One region of the Streptomyces sp. NPDC055815 genome, then DNA from elsewhere that is predicted to be linked to it. Evidence: riboswitches for the same ligand, from Rfam matches in the RefSeq annotation. Region 1 holds a riboswitch; the other holds the start of a gene.
The links. A riboswitch is a leader RNA that binds a small molecule or an ion and turns the genes downstream of it on or off. The one in region 1 is predicted to bind cobalamin.

Region 1 (7,448 bases):
GGCTCCAGGCCGTTCACCCGGCGCGAGGCCTCGTCCCACAGCGGACGGACGCCGAGCAGGGCGAGCGCCTCGGCGACGTCGTCGCCGGCGGTGCGCATCGCGCTCGTCCCCCACAGGGACAGGCCGACGGAGGTCGGCCACGTGCCGTTGTCGTCGCGGTAGCGGGTGAGCAGCGAGTCGGCGAGCGCCTGGCCGGTCTCCCAGGCGAGCCGGGACGGCACGGCCTTCGGGTCGACGGAGTAGAAGTTGCGGCCGGTCGGCAGGACGTTGACCAGGCCGCGGAGCGGGGAGCCCGACGGACCGGCGGGGACGAAGCCGCCGTTCAGGGCGTGCACGGCGTGGGCGAGTTCGTCGGTGGTGGCGGCGAGCCGCGGCACGACCTGCTCGCAGGCGAAGCGCAGGACGGCCTGGACCTCGGAACCGTACGAGGTGGGGATGGCGGACACGTCCCAGCCGGCCGCCTCCATCGCCTCCACCAGCTCGCGGGCCTTCGCCTCCGCCTCGTCGGCGGTGGTGCGGGTCGCCGCCGACTCGTCCAGGCCGAGGGCCTCGCGCAGACCCGGCAGCGCCTGCGTACCGCCCCAGATCTGGCGGGCGCGCAGGATCGAGAGGACCAGGTTGACCCGGGCCTCGCCCTCCGGGGCGCCGCCGAGGACGTGCAGGCCGTCGCGGATCTGGGCGTCCTTGACCTCGCACAGCCAGCCGTCGACGTGCAGCAGGAAGTCGTCGAAGCCGTCGTCCTCCGGGCGCTCCTCCAGACCGAGGTCGTGGTCGAGCTTCGCGGCCTGGATCAGGGTCCAGATCTGGGCGCGGATGGCCGGGAGCTTCGCCGGGTCCATCGAGCTGATCTGGGCGTACTCGTCGAGCAGCTGCTCCAGGCGGGCGATGTCGCCGTACGAGTCGGCGCGGGCCATCGGCGGCACCAGGTGGTCGACGAGGGTCGCGTGGACGCGCCGCTTGGCCTGGGTGCCCTCGCCCGGGTCGTTGACGAGGAACGGGTAGATCAGCGGGATGTCGCCGAGGGCCGCGTCGGGGCCGCAGGCGGCGGACAGGCCGGCGTTCTTGCCGGGCAGCCACTCCAGGTTGCCGTGCTTGCCCAGGTGGACCATGGCGTCGGCGCCGAAGCCGCCGTCCTCGGCGCGGGCGGCGATCCAGCGGTAGGCGGCCAGGTAGTGGTGGGACGGCGGGAGATCGGGGTCGTGGTAGATCGCGATCGGGTTCTCGCCGAAGCCGCGCGGCGGCTGGATGAGGACCAGGAGGTTCCCGCGCCGCAGGGCGGCGAGGACGATATCGCCCTCCGGGTTGCGGGAGCGGTCGAGGAACATCTCGCCGGGCGCCGGGCCCCAGTGCTCCTCCACCTGCTCGCGGAGCTCGGCGGGCAGCGTCGCGTACCAGCGCTTGTAGTCGGCGGCCGGGATGCGGACCGGGTTCTTCGCGAGCTGCTCCTCGGTCAGCCAGTCCTGGTCGTGGCCGCCCGCCTCGATGAGGGCGTAGATCAGCTCGTCGCCGTCGCCGGAGACGAGACCGGGGATGTCCTCGACGGGCCCGAAGTCGTAGCCCTCCTCCCGCAGCCTGCGCAGGAGGGCGACGGCGGAGGCGGGGGTGTCGAGGCCGACCGCGTTGCCGATGCGGGAGTGCTTCGTCGGGTACGCGGAGAGGACGAGCGCCAGCTTCTTCTCGGCGTTCGGGATGTGGCGCAGCCGGGCGTGCCGGACGGCGATGCCGGCGACGCGGGCCGCGCGCTCGGCGTCGGCGACGTACGCGGGCAGACCGTCCGCGTCGATCTCCTTGAAGGAGAACGGGACGGTGATGAGGCGGCCGTCGAACTCGGGCACGGCGACCTGGCTGGCCGCGTCGAGCGGGGACAGGCCCTCGTCGTTCTCCTCCCACGCGGCCCGCGAGCCGGTCAGGCACAGGGCCTGGAGGATCGGCACGTCGAGCGCGGCGAGCGCGCCCGCGTCCCAGGCCTCCTCGTCGCCGCCGGCCTGCGCCTCGGCGGGCTTGGTGCCGCCGGCCGCGAGGACGGTCGTGACGATCGCGTCGGCCGTGCGCAGCGTCTCGACGAGCTCCGCCTCGGGGGCGCGCAGGGACGCCACGTACAGCGGGAGGGCCCGCGCGCCGGCGTCCTCGATCGCCCCGCACAGGGCGTCGACGAAGGCGGTGTTCCCGCTCATGTGGTGGGCGCGGTAGTAGAGCACGGCGACGGTCGGGCCGGTCTCGTTGCGTGCGGTGCGCTCCAGCGGGCCCCAGGTGGGGGCGGCGGCCGGGGCCTCGAAGCCGTGGCCGGTGAGCAGGACGGTGTCGGAGAGGAAGCGGGCCAGCTGCTCCAGGTTGGCGGGGCCGCCGTGCGCCAGATAGGCGTGCGCCTCGGTGGCGACGCCGACCGGGACGGTGGAGGCCTCCATCAGCTGGGCGTCGGGGGCCTGTTCGCCGCTGAGCACGACGACCGGCTTTCCGGCGGCGCGGATCGCGTCGAGCCCCTCCTGCCAGGAGCGCAGCCCGCCGAGGAGCCGGACGACGACCAGGTCGACGCCGTCGAGGAGGGCCGGGAGGTCGGCGAGGGGGAGGCGGGAGGGGTTGGCGAAGCGGTACTCGACCGCTCCCTCGGCCTGGGCGGCGTTGGCCGCGCGGGCGCTGAGCAGGTCGGTGTCGGAGTGCGACAGCAGCAGGAGCATGGCGAGCTCAGGCCCTTCCTCGGGGTTGTCCGCGCCCCGGGTGGTCGTATGGACGGCGGGAGTTCCTGACTCACCCGTGTCCCCTCGTGGGGTACGGGCTCACAGTGGCGGGACCGCGCCGGATTCTCACCGGGCTTCCTCCCCGGGGTCCTGGGACCCCATGCCGATCTGCATCCTAGATCGTGCCGTCTCCGGGCCGGAGAAAGCGGGAGAGTCGGCCGGATCACACTCGGTGGCCGCCCGGTTCCCCGTGGGTATGCTCGCCGCCATGCCGCCCACCCCAGCCCCGACGCCCGAACCGGGCGAAGCTCGCATACGGGACCGTGGCGACGCCTGCCCCGGGGCGCTGCGCCTGCACCCCGCCGACGACGGACGCCTGGCCCGACTGCGCCTGCCCGCAGGCCGTCTGACGGCACATCAGGCGGAGGTGCTGGCCCGCGCCGCCGAGAGCCTCGGCGACGGACGGATCAGCATCACCTCGCGCGGCAACGCCGAGCTGCGCGGCCTCGCCGGGGACTGCGGGGCGGACCTCGCGGCCCTCCTGGCCGAGGCGGGCCTGCTGCCCTCCCCCACCCACGAGCGCGTCCGCAACATCGTGGCCTCGCCGGCCGCCGGGCTCGACGGACTCGGCCACGGCGCCGTCCAGTTGTGGGCCCGCGCGCTGGACGCCCTCCTCTGCGCCACCCCCGCGGCGGCGGCCCTCTCGGGCCGCTTCCTCTTCGTCCTCGACGACGGCCGCGGGGACGTGGCCGGCCTCGGCGGCGATGTGACCTTGATCGCAGTGGACGGGGAGACCCCGGCGCCCGCCGGGCACCCGGCGGTCGCGGTCGACGCCGAAACCCCCGCGGTCGCGCACCCGGCCGGGGCCGCCGACGCGCTCCTGCACGTCGGGGGCCAGGTCCTCCGGGTCGCGGGCGCCGACGCGGCCCGCGCCGCGCTCGCCGCCGCCGAGGCCTTCCTGGAGGCCGCCCGCACGGCCGGTACCGGCGCCTGGCGGGTCCGCGAACTGCCCCCGGGGCACCCGCTCGACCTGGTGGGCGCGCTGGCCGGGGCCGGCGTGACGGCGGAGCCCGTACCCGTGTCCGTACCGCCGCTCCCCGCGTCCCCGCCGCCCGCGCCCGGGCCCCTCGGCGACCGCGCCCTGCACGTCCTCGCCCCGCTCGGCCGGCTCACCGCCGCCCAGCTGCGGGCCCTGGCGGACGGCGCCGACGACCTGCGGCTCACGCCCTGGCGCGGAGTGGTCGTCGTCGGGGACCCCGCAGGACTCCCCGCCCTCGCGTCGTACGGCCTGATCACCCGGCCCGACCTGCCCGCCGTCGGGGTCAGCGCCTGCACCGGACGCCCCGGCTGCGCCAAGTCCCTCGCCGACGTACGGACGGACGCCGGCCTCGTCCGCCGCGGGGGCCTGCCCGTCCACTACTCGGGGTGCGAGCGCCGCTGCGGCCACCCGCACGGCATCTGGGTCGACGTCCTCGCCACCGGCGACGACACCTACCTGGTGGACGGCGTCCCCACCCCCCGTACCGCCCTGCCCGAAGCAGTGACCACGGCCCGCAGCCTGCCGACCCACACGAGATGAGCGAGAGCACCAGGATGTTCGACTACGAGAAGGACGGGACGGAGATCTACCGCCGGTCCTTTGCCACGATCCGCGCCGAGGCGGACCTCGCGGGCCTGCCCGCCGACGTCGCCCAGGTGGCCGTCCGGATGATCCACGCGTGCGGGATGACCGACCTCGTGCAGGACATCGCCTACTCGCCGCAGGTCGTCGCGAACGCCCGCGCCGCCCTCCGGGCCGGCGCGCCCATCCTCTGCGACGCGCAGATGGTCGCCAGCGGTGTCACCCGCAAGCGGCTGCCCGCCGACAACGAGGTGCTCTGCGCGCTCTCCGACCCGGCCGTCCCCGGCCTCGCCGCCGAGCTCGGCACCACCCGCTCGGCCGCCGCCCTCGAACTGTGGCGGGACCGCCTCGAAGGCTCCGTCGTCGCCATCGGCAACGCGCCGACCGCCCTCTTCCACCTCCTGGAGATGGTCGCGAAGGGCGCGGGCAGGCCCGCCGCCGTCCTCGGCATCCCCGTCGGCTTCATCGGCGCCGCCGAGTCCAAGGACGCCCTGGCCGAGAACACCCTCGGCCTCGACTACCTGGTCGTACGGGGCCGGCGCGGCGGCAGCGCGATGACGGCCGCCGCGATCAACGCCCTCGCCCACGAAGCGGAGATCCAGGCATGACGACCGTGACCGGAAAGCTGTACGGGGTCGGCCTCGGCCCCGGCGACCCGAACCTGATGACGGTCGCCGCCGTGAAGGCCATCGCCTCCGCCGACGTCATCGCCTACCACTCGGCCCGCCACGGCCGCTCCATAGCGCGCTCCATCGCCGCCGAGCACATCCGCGAGGACCACATCGAGGAGCGGCTGATGTACCCGCTCACGGTGGAGACCACGGACCACCCGGGCGGCTACCGGGGCGCCCTGAACGACTTCTACGAGGAGGCCTCGGCCCGCCTCGCCGCCCACCTGGACGCCGGGCGGACCGTCGCCGTCCTCGCCGAGGGCGACCCGCTGTTCTACGGCTCGTACCAGCACATGCACAAGCGGCTCGCGGACCGCTACGACACGACCGTCATCCCCGGCGTGACCTCGGTCAGCGCCGCCGCCGCCCGGCTCGGCGAGCCGCTGTGCGAGGCGGAGGAGGTCCTCACGATCATCCCCGGCACCCTGCCGGAGGACGAGCTGACGGCCCGTCTGGCGGGCACGGACTCGGCGGTCGTGATGAAGCTGGGCCGCACGTTCCCGACGGTGAGGCGGGCCCTGGAGCGGGCCGGCCGCCTGGAGGACGCGCGGTACGTGGAGCGGGCGTTCATGTCGGGCGAGCGCACGGAGAAGCTCACGGACGTGGACCCGTCCTCGGTCCCGTACTTCTCGGTCGCCGTCCTCCCCTCCCGTGTCGACCAGGAGCCTCCCGTACGGGAGACGGGCGAGGTCACCGTCGTCGGCACCGGCCCGGCCGGGGCACCCTGGCTCACCCCCGAGTCGCGCGGCGCGCTCGTCAACGCCGACGTCCTCGTCGGCTACACCACCTACCTCGACCGGGTCCCCGTCCTCCGCCCCGGCCAGATCCGGCACGGCTCCGACAACAAGGTCGAGTCCGAGCGCGCCGAGTTCGCCCTCGACCTGGCCCGGCGCGGCCGGAAGGTCGCGGTGGTCTCCGGCGGCGACCCGGGCGTCTTCGCCATGGCGACGGCGGTCCTGGAGGTCGCCTGCGAACCGGAGTACGCGGACGTGCCCGTACGGGTCCTCCCGGGGGTGACCGCGGCGAACGCGGCGGCCGCCGCGGCGGGCGCCCCCCTCGGCCACGACTACGCCACGATCTCCCTCTCCGACCGGCTCAAGCCCTGGGACGCCATCGAGGCCCGGCTCCGCGCGGCCGCGTCCGCCGACCTCGTCATCGCCCTCTACAACCCGGGCTCCAAGTCCCGCACCCACCAGGTGGCCGCCGCCCGCGACCTCCTCCTCGAACTCCGCGCCCCGGAAACCCCGGTCGTCGTCGCCCGCGACGTCGGCGGCCCGGAGCAGTCGGTCCGGATCCTGACCCTGAAGGCCCTGGACCCGACGGAGGTCGACATGCGCACCCTCCTCCTGATCGGCTCCTCGCAGACGCGGGCGGTCGAACGGGGCGACGGGCGCACGATCGCGTGGACGCCGCGGCGTTACGGCTGACATCGGGGGTGGGTGCGAGGGCAACCCCGCACCCACCTCACGAGTCACACAAGCGTTCCCCCGTTTCACATGCCGCACATAGGTCCGGAAAGGGCCCGCCCCCCTGTGATGACTCGTACCCGGCTGAGCGCCCTGGCCGTCACGGCCGCCCTCGCCGCCTCCGGCGGTCTGCTCACCGCCACCCCGGCCGCCGCGGCCGTCACCTGCACGTCCCCGGTGTGGAAGGCGGAGTACTTCGCCAACACCACCCTCACCGGCACGCCGAAGCTGACCACCTGCGACAACGCGATCTCCGAGAACTACGGCCTCGGTGACCCGCCCGGAGTCACCCTGCCCAAGGACAACTTCTCCGTCCGCTGGTCGGTGACACGGGACTTCGGCTCGGGCGGCCCGTTCATCTTCGCCGCCGAGGCCCAGGACGGAATCCGCGTCACCCTCGACGGCGTCCGGAAGATCGACCTCTGGAAGAACGTCACCACCACCCAGAAGAAGACGGTCGGCCTCGCCGTCCCGGCCGGGCGGCACAGCATCGTCGTGTCCTACGCGACGTGGACGGGCGCGGCCAACGTCAAGTTCACCTACACGCCGGTCACTTCGGCGACCTACGACAAGGTCCGCCCGCTGGCGCCGACCGGTGTCGGCGCCTGGTACGACTGGTCGGGCGACCTGAAGACCAGAGTGAACTGGGCCCCGAACAAGGAGATGGACCTCGCCGGATACAGCGTGTACCGACGGCTGAGCACGTCGACCACCTGGAGCCGGATCAGCGGCACAGCCCCTCTGACCGGCAGGACGTACGCCGACATCCCGCCGCCCACCGGCCAGACATACGTCTACGAGGTACGGGCCCGGGACAAGGCGGGCAACGAGTCGGTCGGCAGCTCCGACCAGCAGATCACCTCCGTCGACCGGACCGGACCGGCCGCCCCGACCGGCCTCGTCGTCGACACCGGCGCCCTGACCAACGCACTCAGCTGGCAGGCGGTGCCCGACGCGGTCCGCTACGACGTGGAGGCGGCCGACCAGGCGACGGGCCCGTACACCCTGCTCACCC
Region 2 (7,448 bases), on a different contig from region 1:
GCCTACACCCCGCCCGCGCACCACCGGCCGGTCGTCCGCCTGGAGACCCGTGCCGGCACCGAGGAACGCGTCCTGGACGCCGACGACCAGGTCCGCAACACGGTCGCCGCCTTCGCCGCCTCCGTACGCGCCGGGGCGGGCGTCGCCCACGACCGGGAGACCCCGCTCCGCCAGGCCCGCCTGCTCGACGCCGTCCGCCGCCGGGCGGCTCCTTCCTGACCGACCCCCCACCGGGCCCCGCGACCAGGGGCCCCGACCCTGGAGAGAACCGTGAAAGGCATCGTCCTGGCCGGAGGCCACGGCACCCGGCTGCACCCGATCACCCTCGGCACGTCCAAGCAGATGCTGCCGGTCTACGACAAGCCGATGATCTACTACCCGCTGTCGGTGCTGATGCTCGCCGGCATCCGCGACATCCAGATCATCTCCTCGCCCGACGACATCGACAACTTCCGCCGTCTGCTCGGCGACGGCGCGCCGCTCGGCATCTCGCTCAGCTACGCGGTCCAGGAGGAACCGCGCGGCCTCGCCGAGGCGTTCCGCATCTCCGCCGACCACATCGGGGACGACTCCGTCGCGCTCGTCCTCGGCGACAACATCTTCCACGGCCCCGGCTTCTCCGCGATCCTCCAGGAGAAGGCCCGGAGCGTCGACGGCTGCGTCCTCTTCGGCTACCCGGTGCGCGACCCCGAGCGCTACGGCGTCGGCGAGGTCGACGCCGACGGGCGGCTAGTCTCCCTGGAGGAGAAGCCCGAGCACCCCCGCTCCGACCTCGCGATCACCGGCCTCTACCTCTACGACAACAGCGTCGTCGACATCGCCAAGAACCTCACGCCCTCCGCGCGCGGCGAACTGGAGATCACCGACGTCAACCGCGAGTACCTCGCGCGGGGCAAGGCCGAACTGGTGTCCCTCGGAAGGGGGTTCGTCTGGCTGGACGCCGGCACGCACGACGCGCTCACCGAGGCCGGCCAGTACGTGCAGATCCTGGAGCACCGCCAGGGCGTACGGCTCGCCTGCCTGGAGGAGGTCGCCTGGCGCATGGGCTTCATCGACCGCGAGGCCTGCCTGCGGCTCGGCGCGCGCCTCGCGAAGTCCCCGTACGGCCAGTACGTCATGGAGATAGCCCGAGCGGGCTGAACCGCACGTGGCGAGACGGACGCCTCTGCTCCCGGTACGCCACACCAGGACGAGCGCTCAGCCGGCCGTGGCGCCGTACCGGGCGAGCAGGCGGGCCCGGCGGGACGGCTGGAGGTTCGCGCGGGTCACGTCGCCGTCGTAGTGGGCGACGACCCGGGGGTCCATGACGCGGCGCCAGAGCGGCGGCACGTACGCGAGGACGATCATCCCCGCGTACCCCGTCGGCATCTCGGGGGCCTCGTCGAAGTGGCGCAGCGACTGGTAGCGCCGGGTGGGGTTGGCGTGGTGGTCGCTGTGCCGCTGGAGGTGGTAGAGGAAGACGTTGGAGGCGACGTTGTCGCTGTTCCAGCTGTGGCGCGGGGCGCAGCGCTCGTACCGCCCGCTCGCGGTCCGCTCCCGCCTGAGGCCGTAGTGCTCGGTGTAGTTGATGACTTCGAGCAGGCAGAAGCCGAAGACCGCCTGGACCGCGAGGTACGGCAGGACCCCGGGCCCGAAGGCGAGCGCCAGCGCCGCGAAGAGGAGGAACGACAGCGCCCAGGAGCCGAGGACCGTGTTCCGCGGGCTCCACACGGACCGGCCCCGGCGGCCGAGCCGCCGCTTCTCCAGGCGCCAGGCCGAGGTGAGGCTGCCGAGGACGGTCCGGGGCAGGAAGCGCCAGAAGCTCTCGCCGAGCCGGGCGCTCGCCGGGTCCTCGGGGGTGGCGACGCGGATGTGGTGGCCGTGGTTGTGCTCGACGTAGAAGTGGCCGTACCAGGTCTGGGCGAGCGCGATCCGGGAGAGCCTGCGCTCCAGGGCCTCCGTCTTGTGCCCCAGCTCGTGGGCGGTGTTGATGGCGATGCCGGCGACCCCGCCGAGGGTGAACGTCAGCCCGATCCGGTCGACGAGGGCGAGGTCGCCCCGGGTGATCAGCCAGCAGCCGAGGACGAGCCCCGCGTACTGCAGGGGGAGGTAGAGGTAGGTGCACCACCGGTAGTAGCGGTCCTTCTCCAGGTGGGCGATCGCGCTGTCCGGCGGGTTGGCGGAGTCCTTGCCGATGAGGTGGTCGACGACCGGGAAGATCACGTACAGGACGAGGATCCCGGTCCACCAGAAGAGCCGGAGCCCGGTGGCGTTCACCAGTCCCCAGGAGAGGAAGGGGAAGGCCGGGATGAGCAGGCCGAGCAGCCAGAGCCAGCGCTTGGGGTCGCGCCAGGCGGCGGGGGCTTCGGGGGAGTCGCTGTGCAGGGCCAAGACCGGCTCCTCGGAGAGGTGGACACTTCACATGCGTTCTGTCCAGTTGATAGACGGATTCAGGGTGAGGTGTCAATGCGCGGGACCGGGGCCGGTGTGCGAAGACGGCGGGGGGACGGTGGATAAAGTGGGGGCACGATGACACGTTTCCGCGAGAGTGTTCGGTCCCTCCTGCGCGAGCAGGTGCTCGACGCCGCCTACCGGCTCGTCGCCGCCGACGGCTGGGGCGTGCTCCGCATGGCCGCCGTCGCACGGGCCGCCGGCATCAGCCGCCAGACGCTCTACAACGAGTTCGGCTCGAAGGAGGCCATCGGCAACGCCCTGGTCCAGCGCGAGCTGGAGGGCTTCCTCCTCGGCATCCAGCGCGAACTCGACGCCCACCGGGGCGAGTTGGAGGCGGCAGCGGCGGCGGGCGTCGGCTACACGCTCCAGCAGGCCGTGGACAACCCCCTCATCAAGAGCGTCCTGCTCGCCGCGCGCGGCGGCGAGGACGACCTCCTCGCCTACCTCACCACGCGCCCGGAACCGGTCTTCGGCACGGCGATGGCGATGCTCGACGCGTACGCGATCGAGGCCTGGCCCGACGTCGACGAGGAGTCCCGCGGCCTCGCCGTCGAGACGATCGTGCGGCTCACCGTCAGCCACATCGTCCAGCCGGTGGCCGCGCCGGAGGAGTCGGCCCGGCGCATCGCCAGGATCACGGCACGGATCGCCTACCCGGGCGGTGCCTGACCCGGCCGTCGGGAACCCGTGGGCGGTGGCGGCCGACTGCCTCGACGCGACACGGAACGTCGGGCCCTGCCATCCCCTGGGGGAGAACCATGAACCGCCGCAACCTGCTCCGCGCCACCACCGCCCTCGGGGCCGCGGGCGCGCTGGGAACCAGCACCGCAGCCCACGCCGCCCCCGCGGCGCCGCCGTCGGCGCGCCGCCCGCTCCGCGTCCACCTCGTGCTCTTCGACGGCGTCGAGGAACTCGACTTCGCCGCCCCCTACGAGGTGCTCTCCGCCGCCGGCTTCTTCTCCGAGCGTCCGGTGGACGTCCGGTACGTCTCCGTCGACGGGCCCGGCACCGTCACCGCCGCCTACGGGACCGAGGTCCGCGTCGACCACCCCTGGGCCCCGCGCGAGGCCGACCTGCTCGTCGTACCGGGCGGCGGCTACGCGCGCCGGGACAGCCCGGGCGTCTGGGCCGAGATCGACCGGGGCGCCCTGCCCCGCGCCCTCGCGGCGGCGGTCCGGCCGGGCCTCACCGTCAGCGCCCTGTGCACCGGCGTCATGCTGCTCTCCGCCGCCGGACTCACCCGGGGCCGCCCCTGCACCACCCACCACAAGGCCCGCCCGGACCTGGAGCGGCAGGGCGGCGTCCTGAAGGGGGCCAGGGTGGTGGACGACGGCGACCTCGTGACCGCCGGGGGTGTCACCTCGGGCCTGGAGCTCGCGCTCTGGCTCGTACGCCGGGAACTCGGCCCCGACGCGGCGAACGGCCTGGAGGCCATGCTCGAGTACGAGGCGAGGGGCACGGTCTGGGTCCGGCCGGACCGGCACTGAACGGACCGGCACTGAACGGACGGGTTCGGGCGGACGCGTCTCTGACGGACGCGGCGAGGCCCGCTGTCGGACACGGGGGATCTCCGACAGCGGGCCTCTGTTGAATATTGTACGAGATCATCCGGGGTGGTTCGCCCCGGCCGGCGGCGGTGGCGAACGGGGGAGGGACGGGGTACATCTCCCCTGAGGCGCGGACACGGCCCCCGGGGCCGGACACCCTCGACCGCGCCCCCCGCGCCGACGAGGAGGCCGCCGTGGAAGGCAGAAGCAAAGGGTTCGTGCAGTCCTTCAACCGTCTCGGCGGGTACGGCTTCGTCGTCCCCGTGGGCTCCGAGGAGCAGGTGTACTTCAGCGCCGAGGACATCGAGAGCGAGGAGCGGACGGTCTCCGAGGGGCAGCAGGTCTCCTTCGTCCTGGTCCTCGGCGACGGCCGCTTCGAGGCGAAGGAGCTGCGCGTCTGACGGCGACGGGCGTCCGGGGTGCGGCGGCCGGCCGGTGGTACTGTGCCGAGGCCAGTCGCACCTTTGTACGCACCTGAACGGGTACGTCCACGGGTCAGGGAATCCGGTGCGAGACCGGAACTGACGCGCAGCGGTGAGGGCGACGGGCGGAGCATCGGCCACTGGGCGGCACGACGGGCCCGGGAAGGCGCTCCGTCCGGCTGACCCCGAGTCCGAAGACCTGCTGGCGGCCCCGGCGGCACGCGGTCGTCCGGGGAGCACCGTACGACAGGCTCCGCGTATGAGCCGTGGACGCAGAGGAAGTCCCCCGTGCCGCTCGCACACCCCGTCCGCTCCGCCGTGCCCGCCCTCACCGGCGTCCTGGTCCTCCTCGCGACGGCGACCGGCTGCGGGCCCTCCGCACCCTCGTCGAAGCCCGCACCGGAGCGCGGCCACCCCGTGACCCTCGACGACAACTGCGGACGGAAGGTCCGCGTCGACCGCGCCCCGCGCCGGGCCGTCGCCCTCGACCAGGGAGCGGCGGAGATCATGCTCTCCCTCGGCCTCGCCGACCGCATGGTGGGCACCGCGACCTGGACGGACCCCGTGCTCAAGGGCCTGGAGGAGGAGAACGCCAAGGTCCCGCGCCTCGCCGACCGCTACCCCTCCTTCGAGAAGGTCCTCGACACCGAACCCGACTTCGCGGCCGCCTCGTTCGCGTACACCCTCGGCAAGGGCGGGGTCGCGCCCCGCGAACGCTTCGAGCAGCTCGGGGTCCCGACGTACCTCTCGCCGACCGACTGCGTCGGCAAGGACAACAGCGGCGACGGCGACGGCGTCCGCACCCGCCCCCTCACCACGGACACGGTCTACGGCGAGATCCGCGACCTGGCCCGGGTGTTCGGGGTCCCCGAGCGCGGCGAGAAGCTCGTCGCCGGGCTGAAGGCCCGGGTGGCGAAGGCCACGGCGGCGGCCGACTTCACCGACGCCACCGTCCTCTACTGGTACTCCGACGCCAAGTCGCCCTACATGGCCGGATGTTGCGGGGCACCCGGGATCGTCACGAACGCCCTCGGGGCGAAGAACGTCTTCGACGACACCCGCGAGGAGTGGCCCCAAATCAACTGGGAGACCGTCGCGGACCGCGACCCGGACGTCCTCGTGATCGGCGATCTGACCCGCCGCGCGCAGTCCGCCGAGAGCGCGGCGAAGAAGATCGAGTTCCTGGAGTCCGACCCCGTCACCCGGAACATGACGGCCGTGAAGCACAAGCGGTACGTCCTGCTCAGCGGCCAGGCGATGAACCCCACCCTCCGCACCGTCGAGGGCGTCGAGAAGGTGGCCGCCGCGCTCCGCTCGTACGGCCTCGCGAAGTGAGGACGACCCGGCGGGAGACCACGGCCGCCACCGTGCCCCTGTGGGCGGCGGCCGGGCTCGCGCTGCTCGGCCTGTCCGTGGCCGTGGCCGTCACCATCGGCCCGGCGGACATCGGCGTCGGCGAGGCCGGTTCCGTGATCGCCGCCCACCTCGGCGGCGGCGCCTCCGGCCTCTCGCCGATCCGCGACGGGATCGTCTGGGACCTGCGGCTGCCCCGTACCCTCCTCGCCGCCGTCTGCGGCGCCGGACTCGCCGTCTGCGGGGCGGTGATGCAGTCGCTCCTGCGCAACCCGCTCGCCGACCCCTTCGTCCTCGGCGTCTCCTCCGGCGCCTCCACCGGCGCGGTCGCGGTCGTCGTCCTCGGCATCGGCGGCGGGGTCCTCTCCGTCACCGGCGGGGCGTTCCTGGGGGCGGTGGTCTCCTTCGCGCTCGTCCTGCTGCTCAGCCACACCCTCGGCGGCTCCACGGACCGGGTCGTCCTCGCGGGCGTCGCCGCGATGCAGCTCTTCTCCGCCCTCACCTCCTTCGTCGTCATGACCGCCGCCGACGCCGAGACCACCCGGGGCGTCCTCTTCTGGCTGCTCGGCTCGCTCGCCGGGGCCGGCTGGAGCGACGTGTGGCTGTGCCTCGGCGTCCTCGCGGCCGCCCTGCTGGTCTGCGGCGGGTACGCGAGGACCCTGGACGCCTTCGCCTTCGGCGAGGAGGCCGCCGCCTCGCTCGGCATCGCCGTCGCCCGGACCCGGCTCGTCCTGCTGTGCGTCACCGCGCTCCTGACGGCCGCCCTGGTCTCCGCCGCCGGGGCGATCGGCTTCGTCGGCCTCGTCCTGCCGCACGCCGCCCGCGCGCTCGCGGGTCCCGGGCACGCCCGGCTCCTGCCGGTCACCGCCCTTGCCGGAGCGGTGTTCCTCGTGTGGGCCGACACGCTCGCGCGTACGGTCCTCGACCCGCAGGAGGTGCCGGTGGGCGTGGTGACCTCGCTGATCGGCGTCCCGGCCTTCGTCCTCGTCCTGTACCGCACCAGGAGCGCGCGATGACCACCACCGCCGGCTCTTCGGGCGCCGGGCTCCACGCCGACCGGGTCTCGCGCACGGCCGGGGACACCCTCGTCCTCGACGGGGTCAGCGTCTCCCTCGCCCCGGGCACCGTCACCGGGCTTCTCGGGCCCAACGGCTCGGGCAAGTCCACCCTGTTGCGCCTCCTCGCCGGCGTCCTCGCCCCCGACTCGGGGGTCGTCACCCTCGACGGCGAACCGCTCGGCGGGCTCGGCCGCCGCACCGTCGCCCGGCGCCTCGCCACGGTCGAGCAGCAGGCCGACACCCAGACCGACCTGACCGTCGCCGATGTCGTACGCCTCGGCCGCATCCCGCACCGCAGGGCCTGGACCCCGCCCTCGGCCGCCGACGAGACCGCCGTCCGCACCGCCCTCGAACGGACCGGGCTCACCGATCGCGCCCGGCAGCCCTGGCGCACCCTCTCCGGCGGCGAACGCCAGCGCGTCCAGATCGCCCGCGCCCTCGCCCAGGAACCGCGCGAACTCCTCCTCGACGAACCCACCAACCACCTCGACATCCAGCACCAGCTCGACCTCCTCGCCCTCGTCTCCGGCCTCCGCCTCACCGCCGTCGTCGCCCTGCACGACCTCAACCTCGCGGCGATGTACTGCGACCGGCTCGTGGTCCTCGCCCGGGGCCGGGTGGTGGCGAGCGGCCCA

Region 2: another riboswitch for cobalamin. It lies ahead of ACWGN5_RS24240 (ABC transporter substrate-binding protein); the one in region 1 lies ahead of cobN (cobaltochelatase subunit CobN).

The regions. Positions count from the first base shown of each region.
Region 1 is NZ_JBSHDU010000115.1:13,655-21,102, reverse strand. Features, by position in the region: gene cobN (cobaltochelatase subunit CobN) at 1-2,675, opposite strand, end outside; cobalamin riboswitch at 2,716-2,858, opposite strand; gene ACWGN5_RS39210 (cobalamin biosynthesis protein CobG) at 2,932-4,254, shown strand; gene ACWGN5_RS39205 (precorrin-8X methylmutase) at 4,251-4,904, shown strand; gene ACWGN5_RS39200 (precorrin-2 C(20)-methyltransferase) at 4,901-6,394, shown strand; gene ACWGN5_RS39195 (PA14 domain-containing protein) at 6,503-7,448, shown strand, end outside.
Region 2 is NZ_JBSHDU010000040.1:16,987-24,434, forward strand. Features, by position in the region: gene ACWGN5_RS24210 (Gfo/Idh/MocA family protein) at 1-219, shown strand, start outside; gene rfbA (glucose-1-phosphate thymidylyltransferase RfbA) at 271-1,140, shown strand; gene ACWGN5_RS24220 (alkane 1-monooxygenase) at 1,198-2,370, opposite strand; gene ACWGN5_RS24225 (TetR family transcriptional regulator) at 2,509-3,102, shown strand; gene ACWGN5_RS24230 (DJ-1/PfpI family protein) at 3,192-3,920, shown strand; gene ACWGN5_RS24235 (cold-shock protein) at 4,175-4,381, shown strand; cobalamin riboswitch at 4,432-4,609, shown strand; gene ACWGN5_RS24240 (ABC transporter substrate-binding protein) at 4,691-5,737, shown strand; gene ACWGN5_RS24245 (FecCD family ABC transporter permease) at 5,734-6,771, shown strand; gene ACWGN5_RS24250 (ABC transporter ATP-binding protein) at 6,768-7,448, shown strand, end outside.